2 regions of the Natranaerobius trueperi genome follow, and region 2 is predicted to be linked to the other one. Evidence: riboswitches for the same ligand, from Rfam matches in the RefSeq annotation. Region 2 holds a riboswitch; the other holds the start of a gene.
What was found. A riboswitch is a leader RNA that binds a small molecule or an ion and turns the genes downstream of it on or off. The one in region 2 is predicted to bind thiamine pyrophosphate.
Positions count from the first base shown of each region.

Region 1: another riboswitch for thiamine pyrophosphate. It lies ahead of thiD (bifunctional hydroxymethylpyrimidine kinase/phosphomethylpyrimidine kinase); the one in region 2 lies ahead of thiT (energy-coupled thiamine transporter ThiT).

Region 1 is NZ_NIQC01000003.1:56,877-65,096, forward strand. It holds gene CDO51_RS02330 (efflux RND transporter permease subunit) at 1-2,571, shown strand, start outside; TPP riboswitch at 2,618-2,722, shown strand; gene thiD (bifunctional hydroxymethylpyrimidine kinase/phosphomethylpyrimidine kinase) at 2,805-3,578, shown strand; gene CDO51_RS02340 (MtnX-like HAD-IB family phosphatase) at 3,618-4,247, shown strand; gene CDO51_RS02345 (deoxyribodipyrimidine photo-lyase) at 4,430-5,734, shown strand; gene CDO51_RS02350 (metallophosphoesterase family protein) at 5,800-6,945, shown strand; gene CDO51_RS02355 (ATP-binding protein) at 6,945-8,220, shown strand, end outside.
Region 2 is NZ_NIQC01000004.1:4,023-12,242, forward strand. It holds gene CDO51_RS02675 (DUF418 domain-containing protein) at 1-1,037, opposite strand, end outside; gene CDO51_RS02680 (biotin transporter BioY) at 1,172-1,738, opposite strand; gene CDO51_RS02685 (Y-family DNA polymerase) at 1,907-3,157, shown strand; gene CDO51_RS02690 (hypothetical protein) at 3,171-3,434, shown strand; TPP riboswitch at 3,471-3,573, shown strand; gene thiT (energy-coupled thiamine transporter ThiT) at 3,681-4,244, shown strand; gene CDO51_RS02700 (O-methyltransferase) at 4,222-4,845, opposite strand; gene CDO51_RS02705 (FMN-binding protein) at 5,500-6,279, shown strand; gene CDO51_RS02715 (hypothetical protein) at 6,840-7,361, opposite strand; gene CDO51_RS02720 (hypothetical protein) at 7,578-8,165, opposite strand.

The DNA of each region.
Region 1 (8,220 bases), on a different contig from region 2:
GGCGTGTCATCTGTAGATTTATCGGGTGATGGAAAACGGCAAATAAGAGTAGACCTGTTAAAGGATGAAATGAAAAACTATAATATTTCAAATGAAGAAGTTACATCTAGTCTACAAGGGCAGAATGTAAACGTTCCAGGGGGTAGACTGATCGAAGATGATGAAGAATTGCTAGTAAGATCTGTTGCAGAGTTTGAGGATATTAATGATCTTAAAAACACTGTTGTAGGTCTAAATATGACTGAAAATATGTCTAATGAGTTAGAACAAAATGTTCTATTAGAAAATACTAGAATGAATCCAATATATTTAGAAGATGTTGCTGAAATTAAAGATATTTATCAAACAGATAGCATAGTACGTTTGAATGGAGAACCTGCACTAGGGTTAATTATTCAAAAAAAGGCAGATGCTAATACTGTACAAGTAACAAGGGCTGTAGACCAAGAAATCAAACAATTAGAAGAGGAATATGAAAATATTTCTATAGTTCCAACTTGGAACCAAGGTAGTTTTGTAGAGGAAGCTTTAGGAATTGTTCGAAACAATGCTATAATTGGCGGGTTATTAGCTTGTTTAGTACTATTGACTTTTTTAAGGAATATAAGAAGTACTTTAATTGTAGCTATAAGTATACCTGCATCTATTTTAGCAACATTTCCATTAGCTTACTTTTCTGGTTTAACTTTAAATATTATGACTTTATCAGGTCTTGCGTTAGGGATCGGAATGCTAGTGGATAATTCAGTGGTAGTTTTAGAAAATATATATCGGCATATCGAAGAGGGTTCTTCTGTTAAACAGTCTGCTATAAAAGGGACAGAAGAAGTTGCAGCACCTATTATAGCATCCACTTTAACAACAATAGCTGTATTTTTCCCGGTTTTATTATTAGAGGATTTAGCTGGGCGGATTTTTAGGGAGTTATCCTTTATGGTGATTTTTTCTTTATTACTATCTCTTTTAACTGCACTGACTATTGTACCAGTTCTAGCAACCTATTTAATAGTAGGTGATGTAACAAAAGTTCCTACCATGGAAGGTTTAAAAGAAACCTATAAAAAAAGCTTAGCATTATTAAAAATAAAATCTAAAATTATCATAACCTCTGCTCTAGTTTTAATGGTATTAGCTGGTTTATTAGTTCCTTCGCTAGGTGGTGAATTTTTACCACCCATTAGTCGTACTGAATTTACTGTTAATGTTAAGTTACCACCAGGAACACATATTGATACTACAGAAGAAGTGGTCTCTGACGTTGAAGAGTACCTTGATAGATTTTCTGAAGTGGATTCAGTTTACTCTACAATAGGTGAGAGAGCAAGAGAAAGAGAAGGAGCAGGGTATACTCGGCGAGAACCACATAGAGGTGAACTTATGGTTATTTTGTCTGAAGATATTCAAGAGGAGTTAACAGAGAAAATAGAAAATGAGTTTTCAGATCATGAAACAGCGTCTGTTAGTGTTCAAGATATAGATGGTGACCTTGAAATGGGAGGGAGCTCTATTGAGGTTCAACTTTCAGGTCCTGATTTAGATGTTTTGAAAGAGCAATCATCAAAGATCGCGAGTGAAATTGGTGAAATTGACAGTTTATCAAATATCAGTAGAAACATAAGAACACCACGACCCGAAGTCCAAGTCAGGCCAGACAGGGAATTGTCAATGAAAAAAGGGTTATCTCCTTTAGCATTATCAAAATATATTGAAATGAACTTGACGGGGAGTACAACGACTTATTTTCGAGAAGATGGTGAAGAGATACCAATTAATGTTGGATATTTTACTGATGGTCCGGAAAGTGTTGATGAATTAAGAAATCTCAACCTACCAAAAAACAAAGATACTCAGGTTAGTGCACCTATGGACCCAAGTAAACAGGAAGAACAACTTTTACAAGGAGTAGCGAAACTAGAAGAAGGTCCGGGACCTTCAGTTATTAACAGACAAGACGGAGAAAGATATGTTACCATAACAGCAGATACTGAACAACGTGATGTTCGAGGTGCTGTCAGTGAAGTACAAAATCAAATAGCAGAGCTTGATCTTCCAGATGGCTATAGAATTGCTTATACGGGTGCCTATGAAGATATGTGGTCTTCTTACAGGGAGCTTGGAACTGCTCTTTTTCTATCACTTTTACTTGTATATATGGTGATGGCAGGTCAGTTTGAATCTCTAAAATATCCATTGATCATAATGGGTAGTATTCCTTTTTCGTTTGTAGGAGTAATTTTAATGTTAGCTTTATTAAATGATACTTTAAATATCGCATCACTTATGGGAGCTATCATTTTATCTGGATTAGTAGTAAATAATGCTATAGTCCTTCTTGATTATATTACACGTAGAGATGACGCAATTGAAGGAGCGAGTCTTAGACTAAGACCAATTCTAATGACTACTATAACAACTTTATTAGCATTAATACCAATGAGTTTAGCAGGTGGTCCTGGGTCAGAAATACAGAATTCTTTAGCCTTTTCGTTAATAGGGGGACTAATTAGCGCTACTTTTTTAACTCTGTTTTTAATACCGTTAATTTACCAATTAGTTTCTAATAAAACATAAAAATTGACACTTGAGTAACTAGTTGATAGAATGATCTTAAATTAATAAAAAGTAACAGGGGAGCCGATGTGGCTGAGAGTGGGCTATTAAGTCCTGACCCTCAAACCTGATCTGGGTAATGCCAGCGTAGGGAAGTCATTTGAAGTGTGGATACGTGTGTAAACCTTTACCTGGATGGGTAAAGGTTTTGTTTGTTATTATTCGGCTGTCCCTGTAACCGGGGAGGGGAAATAATGAGTAAAGAAGTAGTTCTAACAGTAGCGGGATCTGATTCTGGTGGCGGTGCAGGTATTCAAGCTGATTTAAAAACTTTTCAGTCATTAGGTGTATTTGGAACATCAGCTATAACAGCAGTTACTGCACAAAATACTAGTAGAGTAATGGATGTAAAGAGTCTAGAAGGTGATTTCGTATCTTCACAAATTGATGCAGTAGCCAACGATATGAATATAACTGCTTTAAAGACTGGGATGCTTGCAAATGAAGAAAATGTTCATATAGTTTCGAAAAAGATTACACAATATAATTTTAGTTGGTGTGTCATTGATCCAGTGTTAGTTGCTACTAGTGGGGATGTATTATTAACACAAAGAGCATTAGAAACTGTTAAGGAACAACTTGTTCCCAAATGCGATATAATAACTCCTAACTTACCAGAAACAGAAATATTAACAGGAATTAAGATAAATGGATATAATGATATTGAGAAAGCAGCGATGATGTTACGTGGTCAAGGTGCGGGTTCTGTATTAATCAAAGGTGGTCATGGTAAAGGTGAAGCTGTAGATTATTTATTCTATGATCAAGGGATGATTAAATTAACAGCAACTCGAATAGGAGTTGGAAGTTTACATGGAACAGGATGTACTTTGTCAGCTGCTATTTGTGCTTATTTAGGTCAAGGATATGAACTGATATCATCTGTTGATAAAGCAAAAAAATATATTACTAAAGCAATTAAAAATAGCTTCGTTGTTGGAGAGGGGTCTAGAGTATTAAGCCATTAATAAAAATGTAATGGTTATTAATGTATTGGGGTGAATTTTATGAATAGGACTTTTTTTGTCGACTTTGATGGGACTATCGCAGAAAAAGATACATGTATGTTGATGATAGAACGATGTGCTAGAGATGGTTGGCAAGAGATTAATGAAAAATGGGAACAGGGTGAATTATCTACTAAAGATGCTGCACAAAAAACTTTTAATCTATTAGATTGTAACCTACAAGATATTATGGATCTTGTAAACGAAGTGAAGTTAGACCCTAAATTTAAAAAATTTGTAGATAAGGTAGAAAATCAGGGTGATAAACTTTATATTTTAAGTGATGGATATGACCTATTTATTAGAGAAATTTTAGCTAGAGAAGGGTTATCTTATCTTCCTTATTATTCAAACGAACTACAAATTAATGGTAATGGGAATTTCTATATTAATACACCTCATTCAGTTAATTATTGTGAATTATGTGGGACTTGTAAAACAGAACTAATAAGAAAATTAGCGTCAAATCAAGATGAAACTATTTATATTGGTGATGGATCATCTGATAGGTGTGCTATTTCTTGTGTTGATAAAGTATTTGCTAAAGATAAACTTTATAAAATTGCGATTGATAAAAATATCGATGCCGTTAAGTTTTCTTCTTTTAAAGAAATACTCCCATATGTCTAATAAACCTCCGTTCTTTGCTTTGCCAAAGAGCGGAGGTTTATTTATAAGTTAGAAGGAAATCTTGTATATTTAAAGAATGTTATTATAATGAAAAGGCGGTGATTAAGATTTTTGCTGACAGAGTACAAAAATTAAATTCACATAAAAACAAACGAAAGAGCGGAGAATATGTATTGTATTGGATGCAAAGAAGTCAAAGGACACATTATAATCACAGTCTTGAATATGCCATTAATTGTGCTAATGAAAATAATCTCTCAGTAATAGTCTATTTTGGTTTATATGATCAATATCCAAGTGCTAATTTACGACATTTTGCTTTTATGTTACAAGGGTTAAAAGATGTGAAGGAAAATTTAACAAAAAGAAATATCCCATTTATAATTTCGAATGAACATCCTGCTAACGGGGTGCTTTCACTAGCCAAAAACGCAGCATTAATAATCACCGACAAAGGGTATTTAAAACATGAGAAAGTATTTAGAAAACAGGTGGCAGATCAAGTGGAGTGTCCTATGTTACAAGTTGAAAGTGATGTGGTGATTCCAGTCACATCTGCTTCAAATAAAGAGGAATATGCAGCTCATACTATAAGAAAAAAGATACATAACAAATTATCAGAATATCTTAACACATTCACTAATACTAAATTAAATAAAACCTTAAGTAAAGAGTTTTTAGATAATATTCAAAAAGAGTTAGGACCTGAAATTGATTTAAACCAGCCTACTAACGACATTCTAAAGAACTTAAATATAGATAAATCAGTTAACCCTGTTTCAAGTTTTGTGGGTGGAGAAAATGCAGCCCATGAAATCTTTGAGAACTTTTTAGAAAACAAACTTAAAGAATATCTAGATAAACGTAATGATACTAAAGAAGAAGCTTGTTCTAACTTAAGTCCATATCTACACTTTGGACAAGTTTCTCCTTTATATTTAGCTTTAAAAACCTATGAATTTACAAAAGATTATTATCATGATTTTCTAGAACAATTAATAGTTAGACGAGAACTCTCCTTTAACTTCGTTTATTATAATCAGGATTATGATTCACTTGACTCACTTCCAACTTGGGCTCTAGAAACTCTTAATGCACATCGGGAAGATAAACGTCAAGTATATTCTATAAGCGAACTAGAACTCCCTAACACTCATGATGAGTACTTTAACGCTTGTCAAATGGAGTTACTTAAAAGTGGAAAGATACATGGGTATTTTAGGATGTATTGGGGTAAAAAAATCATACAATGGTCTAATAGCCCAGAAGAAGCTTTAAATCGACTGATTTATTTTAACGATAAATATGCGCTTGATGGAAGAGATCCTAATGGTTATGCAAATATTTTATGGTGTTTTGGAAAACATGACCGCCCTTTTAAAGAACGGCGTGTTTTTGGCAAAGTAAGATATATGAGTGAAAAAGCTTTAAAAAGGAATTCTTCTCCTAAACACTATATTGCTAAATTTAAGACTTATGAACAATAACTATCGAAAATTGATTTCCCTGGAAATAAAAGTCGAACTAGATCGAAATTAATAGGAGTGATAGTATGACAAAGATTTTACATACTGCAGATCTACATTTAAAAAAAGTACATGACGAACGATGGAAAGCACTAGAGCAAATTATTGATACCGGAGAGAAAGAAGATATAGATTTACTTGTTATTACTGGAGATCTTTTTGAGAGTGATATATATGCAGATCGTTTACGAAGTAATTTACGACAAGTTTTTTGTGATCTTGATTTTGAAACTGTAATTATACCTGGAAATCATGATAGGTATTCCTTTCAAGAGGGGATGTTTTTTGGAGAAAATGTGACTGTAATTAATGACATAGAAAAACCTTTTTACGAACCAGGAGGGCTAAACCTAATAATATGTGGAATCCCCTATGAACCCTTAAAAAGAAAAGAAGTATATCGAAGGTTACGGGTATTTGATAACTCTATTCAGGATAAAAATAAGCATCAAATTTTATTATATCATGGTGACCTACTTGATCTATCTATAAGAACTACAGACTATGGTGAAGAAGTAGAGATGACAGAAGAAGGGTATATGCCTGTAAGATTATCATATTTTAGGAACTTAAACTTTGACTATGTATTAGCTGGTCATTTTCACACTAACTTTTACTGTAAAAATATAAAACAAGACAAATATTTTGTATATTCGGGTTCTCCTGTATCTATTACCTCTAAAGAAAAAGGACAAAGATCAATTAATCTTGTGGTCTTAGGTGAACAACCAAAACAGTTATATCTTGATAGCTATCATAAAAAAGAGGTGGATCTAGAACTAGATCCTGTGTCAGACACATCGCTAGAGACTGTTTTTTCGAAATTACATAATATATTAGACAATACACATTATAACGCAGACTTAACACTTAATATATCAGGGTATTTTAATCAAAGTGAACTAGAAGTATCTGAAGAACAGCTATATGAGAGATTGTGTAAAACATTAGAAGATAGTAAAAGTAAGAGTAATATTGTTGACTATCAAGTAAATTTTCAGATTAAAGATATGAAAGAAATTATAGAAAATGAACTATTTCAAAAATTCATTCAAGAATTAGAAGAGGATGAACTAGTTAATAGTAACATCTATTTAAAAAGTATGACGAAAGAAGAAAAGAAGAAAGCTCTTAGAAACATCTTTTTTCAGGCTATGAGTGGGGTGGAATAATGAAAATAAAACAAATTTATATAGATAAATTTGGACCTCTTTCAGAACAACAATATCAATTGACTGATGGGTTCAACTTATTTTTTGGGCCGAATGAACGTGGGAAAACAATGCTTTTAGATGCAATGATAAAAATGTTAAGTTTTAAATATGGAATAGGAGCTACAATTAAAAGAGAGTTTTCTGATATACCTATACGAGTAGAAGAACAGCCCCAGGGAAAAATTAAATTATTATACAAAGGTGATGAGTTCTATTTACCTGACAATAATCTTCCTGAATATCTTGACTTACCTAAACAGACCTTTAGAAACTTGTTTATAATTAGAAATAGTGATCTGTCTCAAAAAATGAATACCAGTTCTAATAAAGTTGATTTTTATTCAAGCATGATTTCTCATTTAACAGGTATGAAAAATATGGAGATAGATCATTCTATAAAAAATATAGAAGGAGTAACACAAATCAATAAAAAAGAATTATTATTCACTAATAATATAAAACAAGATATAGAAAAAATTCAAGAAATAAAATACAAAAATACTCGGCAGAATAATTATCTCAATGACAGGATTGAAAATGCAAAAGCTTTACTTGAACGAATAGATGAATTTAAAAAACAAGTTTATGAACAAAGGCTAGATTCTATTGAAATAGAATTAGCTAACATAGAAGGCGAGAGAGATGATCTTATTCAAGCATTAAGAGAGCTAGATCTTTTAGAAGAGATCTATAGATATAAATTCGTGAAAGATGAAATTAAAGACTTAGAAAATAATTTAGATAATCTAGAAAAACTCTCTACTATTAATAAAGCGGATTTAGATAAATGGCATTATGCTGAAGTTAATATTAAAGAACTTACAAGAGAAATTGACAATTTAGATAAAGAAATATCAGATAAGACTAGAAAAAAAGAGCAAGTTTATAATGACCTTAATAAAAATGGTGAACAATTAAAGTTATTAAAAGAAAACAAAGATCAAATAGATAGATTAGACTTTACAGTAGTAGAAACTTTATATAAAGATTTAAGTAGATTAACAACTACTGTTAATTCACTTAAACCGGTATCGATTTTAACTATAATTGCCTTTTTAATTTCATTTTTAGGTACATACTTTTTTCAAAACTTTTGGTTTATATCTATGACCACACTACTTTTTGTAGCAACAGGACTTTTTCTCCGTCCAAGTATTATTTTAGCAATCAAAAAAGGGAAATTTAACTATGAATTAGAAAACTTAAATGCAACCTTAGCAAAATACTCTTTAC
Region 2 (8,220 bases):
ACCAAAACACTAATAATAGATTGAGTTAAATAGTTTGTTAGAGCTAATTTACCAACATATGACAATGGGTGCAGTAAATTATAAAATTTCTCTTTTTGCGATAATATTACAATACCTGATATGTATACTGATGCTAAAGCAATTGAATAAACATAAAAAACAATTTCTTGTATCGGAAGTTTAAGTTCTCGAGGAAGTAATATTACATCCTGTAGAATTAAAACATAAACAATTAACCCTGGAATTGCTACTAAAGCTCCCCACTTTAAAACATTTTTAAATATAAAAATATTCTCTTTTATATTATAAAAAATTTCTTTTTTACCTGCATACATTCCCAGTAAAAATAAAAACAAAATATCAGATATACTTATTAAAACATTAGCCAAAACAAATGGCAACTCCTCTTGAACACGAAAACTAAGAATTTCACTAAAACTCCCTTCTTGATAAACTTCTAAAGCTTGTATTTTTAGCATCTTTCTTTCTTCTAAAGGATCTACTTCCGCATCAATCTGATCTTCAATAATTAATGACTCTGAAAGAAATAATCCACCTTGTACTAATATGGCTAGAACAAAAAAACCTAAGATAAACTTTTTTATAATTGTTATTTTAAAATCATTAAATAATAATAAAGTTAAGCCACCAATAGCATATAAATGTAAAATATCTCCTGACCATATAAACACTAAATGAATTATTCCAAACATAAACAGTCCTAAAATTCTTCTCCGATAAAGAGATACTACATTTAATCCTTTTTTCTTAGCCCTCGTAGTAAAAAAATAAAATCCTAAACCAAATAAAAACGAGAAAATGGGATAAAACTTCCCTTCCGCAAATAGTTCTATAATCCAAGCAAAGAGAATATTTAACTCTCCTACATACTCTCCTGGCGTTTTTTCTAAATAAAATAAAGTTGATTTAAATAACGTCATATTTACGAGTAATACCCCAAATAAAGCAAAACCTCTTATAATATCTACTACTTCAACTCTTTTTTTCGGTTCTGTTGGAAAAACGTACTTGGTCATCTAACCCCTCACTTTTACCAAATTTTTTATGGATGTTCTACACTATTATAATATATCAAACTAACCATATTAATTTCAAAATTTTATATTAAAAAATAAACACACTTCAACAAGAAGTGTGTTTAATATTTCTATTATAATGAAAACCGTTCTTTTACAGCTAGAGCATGACAACTTCTTACTACAAATGCAGTTGCGATTACTTTTGCAATATCACCAATTAAAAACGGAACAACTCCTTCAAGTATAGCTAAACTGATAGGAATTTGAGTAATTAAAGCCATCTGTATCACACCGGGTATATAGATAACTATCATTCCACCTAGTGTTAAAGTTGAGATTAGTAGTGTCCAATAATGAAATCCAATTTTATTTTCAACTCGTTCAACTAAAATTCCAATAATATAGGCTGCAAAAGGATATGACAACAGATACCCTCCAGTAGGGCCTACAAGAGTAGTAATTCCTCCAAAGCCTCCTGCAAACACCGGAAAACCTGCTATCCCTATTAATAGATATACTATCTGACTAATAAACCCTTTCTTTGCACCTAATAATGCACCTGCAAGCATAACTCCCATAGTTTGTCCAGTTATTGGGACAGGGCTGATGGGAATAGGTAAATAAACATAGGCGAGAATTGCAGTTAAAGCAGCAAATAAAGCTATTAGAGCTAATTCTTTAATACTCATTTTACTCATATTAATGCTCCTTTCAGGTTTTAATAACTTCCATATTTTACAGATTACTATATAGCAAAATTGTTGTCAACCTTCATTCTTGTTATGGTTGACATGTTTTAAATTATTTAATCATGACTTTACCTCGAACGTTTGTTCTAGTATAATCATTTTAGAGGTGGTCAACAAATGAGTTCTCGAACAATCTTTCATATCGATGTTAATTCTGCCTATTTGTCATGGGAAGCAACTTCAAGGCTACAAAAAGGAGAACAGTTAGATATTAGAACTGTGCCATCGGTTATTGGTGGTGATAGTGATAAGCGCCAAGGTATTGTACTAGCAAAATCTATTCCTGCTAAACACATATACAATATTCAAACTGGTGAAACTCTAAACAGTGCCTGTAAAAAGTGTCCTAATCTATTAATTGTTCCTCCGAACTATTCATTATATCTTCAATGTAGTAACGCTATGGTTGAACTTTTGACAAATTACTCTCCGATAATCGAGCGTTATTCTGTCGATGAAGTTTTCTTAGATTTTACTAATATGGAAAACCACCATGGACATTATCTAGAAGCTGCACAACAAATGAAAGAATCCATTAAAAATGAATTAGGGTTCACTGTAAATATCGGGATCGGATCTAACAAACTTTTAGCTAAAATGGCCTCTGAATTTAAAAAACCTGACCAGATACATACATTATTTCCAGGCGATCTTTCTAGGAAATTATGGCCTTTGCCTGTTAATAATCTTTTTATGGTAGGTAAAGCAACAGAAAAGAAATTACGTGATCGAGGTATTTCAACTATTGGTGAACTAGCTAACACCTCGCGTGAAAAATTAAAACTATGGTTAAAAAGTCATGGTTTATTAATATGGAATTATGCAAATGGAATCGAGCAATCCCCTGTACGATCCGAAGGAATTCCCATTAAAGGTCTAGGTAACTCAACAACTACACCAAGAAATATTACTGAAAGGGAAACAGCAGAACTTTTATTATTATCTCTAACTGAGAAAGTAGCAACTAGACTTCGTAAAATTAATCAATCTACAAAACTAATTTCTATATCTATAAAAAATGATCAGTTTAATATGTATTCTAAACAAAAAAAGTTATCTATCTCAATAAATTCAACCCTAGATATATTTAAAGTAGCTAAACAAATTTTTGAAGAGTTATGGCAAGGAGAACCAATTAGACACATGGGAGTTTCTTTATCATCTCTATCAAATAATGATTTTTATCAGTATTCTTTATTTGATTATCACTCTAGTTCTCATAATCTTGATAAGGTTATAGATCAAATCAGAGATAAACATGGTGAAACTTCAATAATCCGCTCTTCTTTTTTATATTCATCAATACCTCCTTTTTCAGGTGGAGTTGATACTGTTGAGGATTATCCTATGATGTCAAGCTTATTGTAGAGGAGAGTATAATATGAAAATTATCATGAAACCGATAGAAATGATTGCATGGTTTACAGATAACGACATACCAAAACCTTTAAGGTATCGCATTTCTACTAAAGAGGGAAGTAAACAAGTTATTCGTATAGAAAAAATTATATCTGTAGAAGAAGAAAAACTTGCTGGTAATAAAATGTTTGTTTATACATGTCAAAGCACTATTAGAAATCAGACTAGAGTTTTTGAACTAAAATATGAATTGTCCACATGTAAATGGTACTTGTCGAAAATGTAATAATCTGTTATTATAAGAATTGAACAAAAAATAATGAAAAGCCAATAGGGGTGCCGAAAATCGGCTGAGAAGGACTCAAGGTCCTACCCTTGAACCTGACCTGGGTAATACCGGCGTAGGGAATTGGCTTTTAGTATACAGGCCACGTATAACCTATATCTTATGGCCATTAGTACGCTAAAAGCGCAATTCGCTACGAATTGCGCTTTTTGTATTATATATTAATTTTTATTAGGAGGTATTTACATGACTAACACATCAACAAATGTAAGAATGATAGCTGAGCTTGGGGTAGCTCTAGCTCTCGCACTAATTTTGAACATGTTCAAATTATTCCAAATGCCCTATGGCGGATCAGTTAGTTTAGAAATGTTACCAATCGTTATTATGGCATTCAGATGGGGCATAAAGTCAGGTATACTAGCAGGAGCTGGCTATGGGCTCTTACGTTTGGCTACCGGTGCAACTGCTATTCATTGGGTTCAATATCTTCTCGATTATCCAGTGGCATTTGCAAGTTTAGGATTAGCAGGTATATTTGCATCTTGGGTTAATAAAAGTGATAATAAAGTTCCGCCAATAGTCTATGGAATACTTGTTGGAACTTTAGCACGTTTCGTTGCTCATTTTACTTCCGGATTGGTGTTTTTTGGGGAATATGCTCCGGAAGGCCAAAGTGAATTTATGTATTCTTTAATCTATAATACAACTTTTCTAGCTCCAGAGGGATTAATCACAATGATAGCTGTTAGTTTACTCGCACTTAACAAAAGTTCTAGTGAGTTTTTTACGACTTCAACTTATAGCTAATAGTGACACCATCTCCCACAGGAAGAATAGTACTATAAAGTCGATTATCATCAAATACTAGTTTATTGTATTCATCCATTGAGGCTCCCAAATTTCTGGGAGCCCCCTTTATTTTAAATAAAGTATCATCAGCTATTATTAACCCTCCGGGTTTAGTTAGCTCAATTGTTTTATCTAGTAATTTCGGATATAGAGATTTTTGCGAATCTTGAAAAATAATATCATACGGACCTTGTAAATCATAAATTACTTGGGATACATCACCTAATAAGAGTTCAACATAGTTTTCTAATTTTGCCCTTTCTATATTCTTTTTCGCATCTTGATATAATTTAGAGCCCCTTTCAATAGATAGTACTTTTCCATTAGTACTTTTAACTGCTTCACCTAACCAAATAGTTGAATAACCAAGACAAGTTCCTAATTCCAAAACATTTTTTGCATCCATTAGCCTAGCTAATAAACCTAAAAGTTTCCCTATTTCTAATTCAATACTAGGCTGAGTATCATCTCTTTGTTTCTCCTCTGTTTCTATTAATTTTAAATTTTCATTATCTAGAGTAATAAATCCACTAATATATTTCAGTATATTTTCGTCCATTATTATTCCTCCTAACTATTTCCTCATAACACCTTTATTTTGAATAATTTCTACTTCTTTGTCAAATATGAATATATAATAAAAAATTTCAAACTAGATCATAATAGAGATAAAATTGTGAGTGATTCAGGAATGAAATTTACTGAAAGTAATAAGGATCCTCAGAAACCCCATGATAGTAACTTTAATTTACAGACCGCTGGTTTGGATACTAATCTGCCCAGTCATTAAAATAAGCATTCAATGCAAACAAGGCAACAACCAAGAACAAAAAAGAGCATAAAGAACTAGGTGCAAGAATTAACCCTCGTTTAGTAGTTGTACCTTCAGCTCATCCTGTAACTCAACATCAACTTTCTTATATCAAACATGAAGTGAAGGACGCTATTCAATGAGAGCTTCTCTTAAAAATGACTTATAATAAGAAAAACAATTTAAACAGCTCATAAGCTCATCACTTATTTAGTGTACTTGAATATGACACTCTAGTACAACAAAAGCCCTATAATACTAAAAAGAATCAACCCTTTGCTTGTCGAAGGTCTAGCTTATACTAAACTATCGACAAGCTTTTTTATTCCATTTTTTTAATAGCATATCAGTTTTTAAAAAAGGAATATTAAAAATGGAATCACAACAAATGGAGGGATTTAATTGCATAAAAATATACTAATAGTTGCAATAGTTACAATGTTAATGCTTAGCTTAATTGCTTGTCAACCTGATGAAGATAATGACCCAAATGGTGATAATAGTGTCGCTGATAACGGTGAAGGAATAACGGGTACATACCATGCATCGTCAGAGGCTGATGATAGTGGGTTTGTACTCGCTGAAGTAACTTTTGAAGACAATGAAATTACAGATGTAGAATTAGAAGAATACACAGATAAAGGTATTACCAAAGGGGACGACTATGGCTGGGAGCCATTTCATGAAGCAATGCAAGAACTTCCGGATAGATTTGTAGAAGCAGATTCTGCTGATATCGAAGCTTATAGTGAAGCCACAGCCACTTCAAATAAAGCTATGGGAGCTGTTGAAAAAGCGATACAACGAGCTGAAGGAGAAACGGAACCATTTGATGGAACTTTTATGGGGATATCAGAAGAAGGCGAAGATGGCTGGGGTATCACATGGGTCACCCTTGAAAACGATGAGATCCAAGAAGTACAATTAGAAGAAGTGCAGGTAGCTGATGAAGAAGATAATGAATATGAATTTAAAGATGATGACTACGAGTGGGAGCCATTCCACGAAGCTCAAGATGAAATGCCAGAAAGGTTTGAAGAAGAAAATTCACATGAAGTAGATACATATTCTGAAGCTACTGAAAGCTCGGAATTATGGAAAGATGCGGTACAGGATGCACTTAACAGAGCTGGGAGAGAAAACGGTGAAGAAGAAGAAGAGGATGATGAAAATGGTGAATAAAACATACCATAAATATAGATAGGATCAAAAAAACACCTTTTAAATACTTAAAACTCCTATCCCCGTCTAATTTGAGTTATTAGTTTTTATAAAAAATACTTGAAATTGAAACAACAAAATGAAAAAAATAATAAGTGTAATAGCCATAAATGACGGGATAGGAGGAACTTTATTGGAAGCTTTTCTTTTGTTTTTGTTTATAGGATTATTAGTTTTAAGTTTAATTTGGGTCTTTAAATATGCTGAACAACGTGGGAAGTCAGGCTGTTTAATAGCTTTCCTGGTTTTTTTAGTTTCATGGCCCTTAAGTTTACTGTTGTGGCTAGCATCTCGACCCGACAAATATTATGATGAGTATTGACTGGTTTCATACCTATCAACAAGAAATCCACTCTGCAGAGGTTAATTTTAATATAATTTAGACTATGAATTATCACTTTGAGTGTGGTTTTTTTGGTATTGAAAACTATACCAAAAAGTATTTACCAACTTATCACTAAATACATTAAAAATAATTTGTCATTGTTTATGATTTCTCTTACACCACAAATTAAAGATTATCATAGAACTAACAATGAATCTTTATCTGGTAAAAATACAGGGAGATTGTTTTCATCCCTCACAATAACCTTTGTATTTACCCTTGACTTATTTACAATACGGTTAATAATCTCATCTTTTTTTTCAATTTGTCTTGCTATTAAAATTGCATTGTATCTTTCAAACTCACAGTCTTTACCACACATGCAGTAAGGAAAATACGAGTCTCGATAATATTTCTCGTGTAATGCCTTTGCACATTGATATGCATGAGTGTCACTATCTACCACATCAACTTTAGCTCCTGTAAGTTTATTAATTAAAACTGCCGTATAGGGGAGTGCACCTCCACCAATCAATAGAACCCTATCATTAGAAGAAATTTCGGCTTTGCTTATCTCTCTTGCTACAACTCTTTGGTATAGCTTACATGTTATTATCATAAATGAAACTACAACAAATGACTGTGAAATGACTTTTTCAAACTTACTGGTTATAATTCTTTTTAACCTAACACATATGTTTAAAGTAATAAATATCACCCCTTTTCTTAACACTCAATACTTTCAAATATTTTTTATTTGTCGAATTTCTAAACCGAAAATTGACTATTATCACATACACAAAAAACATAATGATTGAGTTTGATAATCATTCTCGCTCATTATGTTTAAATTATACTATTTTCGATTTCGTGTCAAGGGATTTTATTTAAAGTTAACACCGATTATATTAGTAATACTTAACTACTATTTACATTACCACAATGTTAAGGCAAAATCTTCAAGGCTGTAATCTTTAATCAAGACTTCACTCTCATCATCGTATAACTTATATTTAAAAGTCATCTGATCAGAAGAATTCTCTACTAAATCATCAACAGAAATACCCTCTGCAAGCTTAAGAGAAATCTCCTCTTGAATATCATTAACATTACGATGGCCATATGTGAAATACGGGGGGCGTTCTAGATCATAATACTCTTTTTCGAAAAAAACCTGCCATTCTTCTGGGAAATACATCCTAATTTTAAATTCTTGCTTACTAGTACCATAATCTATTAATTCCAAATTCAAAGTCAGGGTAACTTCTTTTTCATCAATCCGCTTCTCAGTATTAGCTTTTTCTAAGTCTACTGAACTTAATGGATTAGCCCTAACCCAATAATACGAAGTCCTGATTATGTCTATAGAACTTCCCATTACACTTATTAATAGGAACGCACCTATGATAATCAACAATTTATTAGTATGTTTAAAACGTTCAAGATTAAAAAGGCCTTTTATTGCAATAATAAATAAGATAATCACCACTACCGCTGATAAATATATTACTCCGTTATTCAATTTAACGGGTCTAATAATATATTCTAATATACTATAAGAACGGTGGGGAAGTTCA